Regions from separate parts of the Streptomyces sp. NPDC059534 genome, predicted to be linked through region 1. Evidence: riboswitches for the same ligand, from Rfam matches in the RefSeq annotation. Region 1 holds a riboswitch; the other holds the start of a gene.
The links. A riboswitch is a leader RNA that binds a small molecule or an ion and turns the genes downstream of it on or off. The one in region 1 is predicted to bind glycine.
Positions count from the first base shown of each region.

Region 1 (2,443 bases):
AGGGTAAGGGCCCGGGCGGACCCCGGACCGTCAGGCGGCCTCGCGGAAGGAGATGCGACGCAGGGTGTCGGCCGCGGCGCGGTCGAGGAGGGTGACGGAGGCGCAGCCGGGCGGGAGGCTGCCGGATTCGGCGGCCCTCAGCAGCCGGCCGACGGCCCGGCGGTGCCGCGCGAAGGCGTAGGCGGAGACGCCGCGGCCGCGGGCGTGCTGGCCGGCCCGGGCGGTGTCCGGGGTGACGTCGAGGAGGATCAGATGGAGGGCGCGGCCCCGGCGGCGGGCCTCGCGCGCGAGCCAGCCGCGCACCCAGGACTGGGTGCCGCAGTCGTGGACGATCACGCTCGCACCGGCGCGCAGGGCGCGGCGGAGCCCGGCGTAGTGGGCGAGCCGGACGAGGGGGCGGTAGACGGCGTAGGGCAGGAGGCGGGGCATCCGGGCCTCCCAGCGCTCGCGGGCGTCCTGGGAGTCGACGCCGTGGCCCTCGGCGGCTCTCCGCATGAGGGTGGACTTGCCGCTGCCGGGCAGCCCGGAGACGACCACGAGGTCACCGGCGGCGAAGGTGAGGGCGCGGGGGCCTCGGCCGCCGCGCTCGCGCAGGTCCCGCAGGAGCCGGCCGCGACCGCGGGTCCGGGCACGGGCCCGTTGGGTCGGTATGCCGGTACTGGTCGCGTATGCGCCGGTGTGCCGGATCCTCATCGCTCGCTCCCCCTGTCGGGTCTCAGGAGACCTGAGGAGACCCTTGCCCACGCAGTGTAAAGAAACGGTAATGGCACACAAGCGATTTGCCCCGCCGACACCGCGTGCAATGATGTGCCCGCCAGGCGCGCACAGTCGCCACACAATCGCATACCGGCCGCTCGAATCCGCGCGGGAGAGTTCCGGACCGCCGAGCGCGTCCGGACGCCGAAGGAGCAAGACCCTCCCTTGAATCTCTCAGGCCCCGTACCGCGCGGATGAGGCAGATCTGAAAAGCGGGACACGTCACGTGTCCCCACCCAAGGTGCAAGCCGAGGATGCCCTCGGTGAACCTCTCAGGTTCCATGACAGATGGGGAGGACGTCCTCGCCCGTCATGTGTTTTCGTCACCGATCACGCCCTTGGGACCCGGGAGCCACCCCATGAGCACTGCCCCCCGTCTGACCGCCCTCGATGCCCTGCATCGTTCGCTGGGCGCGACCATGACCGACTTCGCGGGCTGGGACATGCCGCTCCGGTACGGCAGCGAGCGCGACGAGCACGTCGCCGTCCGCACGCACGCCGGCCTCTTCGACCTCTCCCACATGGGCGAGATCACCGTCACCGGCCCGCAGGCCGTCGAGCTCCTCGACCACGCCCTGGTCGGCAACATCTCCACGGTGGGCCTCGGCCGCGCCCGCTACACGATGATCTGCCAGGAGGACGGCGGCATCCTCGACGACCTGATCGTCTACCGGCTGGGCGAGACGGAGTACATGGTCGTCGCCAACGCCTCCAACGCGCAGATCGTCCTGGACGCGCTGGTGGCGCGCTCGGAGGGCTTCGACGCCGAGGTCCGCGACGACCGCGACGCGTACGCCCTGATCGCGGTGCAGGGCCCGGAGTCCCCCGGCATCCTGAAGTCGCTCACCGACGCCGACCTGGACGGGCTGAAGTACTACGCCGGCCTGCCCGGCACGGTCGCGGGCGTGCCCGCGCTGATCGCCCGTACCGGCTACACCGGCGAGGACGGCTTCGAGCTGTTCCTGAAGCCGGAGCACGCCGAGGGCGTGTGGAAGGCCCTGACCGAGGCGGGCGCCCCGGTCGGCCTGATCCCCTGCGGCCTGTCCTGCCGCGACACGCTCCGCCTGGAGGCGGGCATGCCGCTGTACGGCCACGAGCTGACCACCGCCCTCACCCCCTTCGACGCCGGCCTCGGTCGTGTCGTCAAGTTCGAGAAGACGACCAACGAGGGCCGCTTCGTCGGTCGTGAGGCGCTGGAGAAGGCCGCCGAGCGCGCCGAGACCGCCCCGCCGCGCAAGCTCGTCGGCCTGATCGCCGAGGGCCGCCGGGTGCCGCGCGCCGGGTTCTCCGTCGTCAAGGACGGCGTGGTGATCGGCGAGGTGACCTCCGGCGCCCCGTCCCCGACGCTCGGCAAGCCGATCGCGATCGCCTACGTGGACGCGGCGCACGCCGCTCCGGGCACCGAGGGTGTAGGTGTGGACATCCGCGGCACCCACGAGCCGTACGAGGTCGTCGCGCTGCCGTTCTACAAGCGCCAGAAGTGACGCATCCGTCTCACTCCGCGTCTCACCCCGTAAGACCCACGTTCATCAGCACTCCCTCGATCCAGGAGAATCAGGTCATGAGCAACCCCCAGCAGCTGCGCTACACCAAGGAGCACGAGTGGCTGTCGGACGCCGTGGACGGCGTCGCGACGATCGGCATCACGGAGTTCGCCGCCAACGCGCTCGGTGACGTCGTCTACGCC
Region 1 is NZ_JBHWAQ010000014.1:83,137-85,579, forward strand. It holds gene ACFVZH_RS18475 (AAA family ATPase) at 31-693, opposite strand; glycine riboswitch at 856-955, shown strand; gene gcvT (glycine cleavage system aminomethyltransferase GcvT) at 1,116-2,240, shown strand; gene gcvH (glycine cleavage system protein GcvH) at 2,318-2,443, shown strand, end outside.

Region 2 (2,443 bases), on a different contig from region 1:
GTCGAGGACACGTTCGACGTGGACCTGCACGACCGGGTGCGGATCAGGACGGAGGTCGAGCGGCTCGCCGACCGGTGCGTGGGACGGCTGCGGGCCTCGGGCCACTCGGGGCGGACGATCGTCCTGAAGGTGCGGCGGTACGACTTCTCGACCCTGACCCGGTCCGAGACGCTGCGCGGGCCGACGGACGACCCCGCCGTCGTACGCGAGGCCGTCGGGCGGCTCCTGGAGGTGGTGGACACCACCGGCGGCGTACGGCTCCTCGGCGTGGGCGTGACCGGGCTGGCGGACTACACGCAGGAGGACCTGTTCGCTCAGGCGGCGGGCGCGGAGGGCGAGGCCGCCGGGGGCGCCTCCGCGGCCGTGGGTGCCCCCGAGGCCGCCCCGGGAGGTGCGGGTGGTGCCGACGGGCCGGGTGGGGTGCCGGAGCCCGTGGAGCGGCACTGGGCGCCCGGGCACGACGTGCGTCACGCGGTCTACGGAGCCGGGTGGGTGCAGGGGAGCGGGGTCGGGCGGGTCACGGTGCGGTTCGAGGAGCCGGGGTCGCCGGCTCCCGGGCGCGTCCGGACGTTCGCCGTGGACGACCCGGAGCTGGTGGCGGGGGAGCCGTTGCCACTGGTGGGGTGAGGCGGTCCGGGCGCCGCGGCCGCGGGAAGGCGCCACGGCGCATGCCGCGGTCGGTGTCGTCCGCGGGTGCGACGGCCCGGGGTCCGGTGGGCGTGTCAGGTCCCCTCGGCCCGCCCGTCCACGCGGGTGGGCCGAGGGGTTTCGGGGGTCAGGGGCCGGCGAGGCGGCCGAAGTCGGTGTCGGGCTGGTCGGTGGGGGGCGGGGGCAGGGCGAGGCTGTAGTGGCGGTAGAGCTGGAGTTCCTGCTCGGGGGAGAGATGGCGGCCCACGCCGAAGTCGGGGGCGTCCTTGATGAGGGCGCGCTCGTAGGGGATGTGGAGTCCGTCGTCGAGCAGGTCGCTCGGGTCCAGGGGGACGAAGGCGTCCCGGCTGAAGAGGCCGGTGCGGACGGCGGCCCACTCCGGGATGCCGGTCGCGTCGTCCAGGTACACCTCGTCCACGGTGCCGATCTTGTGTCCGTTCCGGTCGTACGCCTTGCGGCCGATCAGGCTGCGCGGATCGATGTCGGTCTGCACGGTCCCTCCAACTGGTCGCAACTGCTCTACACCCCTACGAAAGTGCACATCTGGGATGTCGGCCACTTGAGCGAAGGGAGCGACAACGGCGCTGGTAGGCTGGCTGTGGCTGTCGACCCTGTGCGGGAGAGTCCCCCGGAGAAACCTTCCGGTGGACGCCGAAGGAGCAAATCCTCCCCGGAATCTCTCAGGCCCCTGTACCGCGCGGACGAGGTCACTCTGGAAAGCAGAGCGGATGTCCGACGGCATCGCGCTCTCACCGACGGTGAAAGTCGGCGTGCCGTGAGGCGTGCCGGTGAAACTCTCAGGTTGAGATGACAGAGGGGGAGGCCGTCCGGGTACCCGCGCCGTGGTGCCCCTCGCAGGTCGTGACGACCAGGAGGCCTCCGTACATGACCGCCAACCGCATTCCGCTCTCCGAACTCGAGCAGGGCATCCCGTTCGAGCAGCGGCACATCGGGCCCGACGCCGAGGCGCGGGCCAAGATGCTCGCCCAGGTCGGTTACGGCTCGCTCGACGAGCTCACCGCCGCCGCGGTGCCGGACGTGATCAAGAACACCGAGGCGCTGAGCCTGCCCGCCGCGCGCACCGAGGCCCAGGTCCTCGCCGAGCTGCGTGAGCTCGCCGACCGCAACCAGGTCCTCGCGCCGATGATCGGCCTCGGCTACTACGGCACCTTCACCCCGCCGGTCATCCTGCGGAACGTGATGGAGAACCCGGCCTGGTACACGGCGTACACGCCCTACCAGCCGGAGATCTCCCAGGGCCGCCTGGAGGCCCTGCTGAACTTCCAGACCGTGGTCGCCGACCTGACCGGCCTGCCCACCTCGGGCGCCTCCCTCCTCGACGAGGGCACCGCCGCCGCCGAGGCCATGGCCCTGGCCCGCCGTGTCGGCAAGGTCAAGAACGGCGTCTTCCTCATCGACGCCGACGCCCTGCCGCAGACCATCGCCGTCATCGAGACCCGCGCCGAGCCGACCGGTGTCGAGGTCGTCGTCGCCGACCTGAGCGACGGCATCCCCGCCGAGATCGCCGAGCGCGGCGTCTTCGGCGTGCTCGTCCAGTACCCGGGCGCCTCCGGTGCCGTGCGGGACATCAAGGCCGTCGTCGACCAGGCCCACGAGCTCGGTGCGATCGTCACCGTCGCCGCCGACCTGCTCGCGCTCACCCTGCTCACCTCGCCCGGCGAGCTCGGCGCCGACATCGCCGTCGGCACGACGCAGCGGTTCGGCGTCCCCATGGGCTTCGGCGGACCGCACGCCGGCTACATGGCCGTCCAGGACAAGCACGCCCGCTCCCTGC
Region 2 is NZ_JBHWAQ010000067.1:9,686-12,128, forward strand. It holds gene ACFVZH_RS38020 (DNA polymerase IV) at 1-627, shown strand, start outside; gene ACFVZH_RS38025 (PRC-barrel domain-containing protein) at 776-1,141, opposite strand; glycine riboswitch at 1,255-1,354, shown strand; gene gcvP (aminomethyl-transferring glycine dehydrogenase) at 1,534-2,443, shown strand, end outside.
Region 2: another riboswitch for glycine. It lies ahead of gcvP (aminomethyl-transferring glycine dehydrogenase); the one in region 1 lies ahead of gcvT (glycine cleavage system aminomethyltransferase GcvT).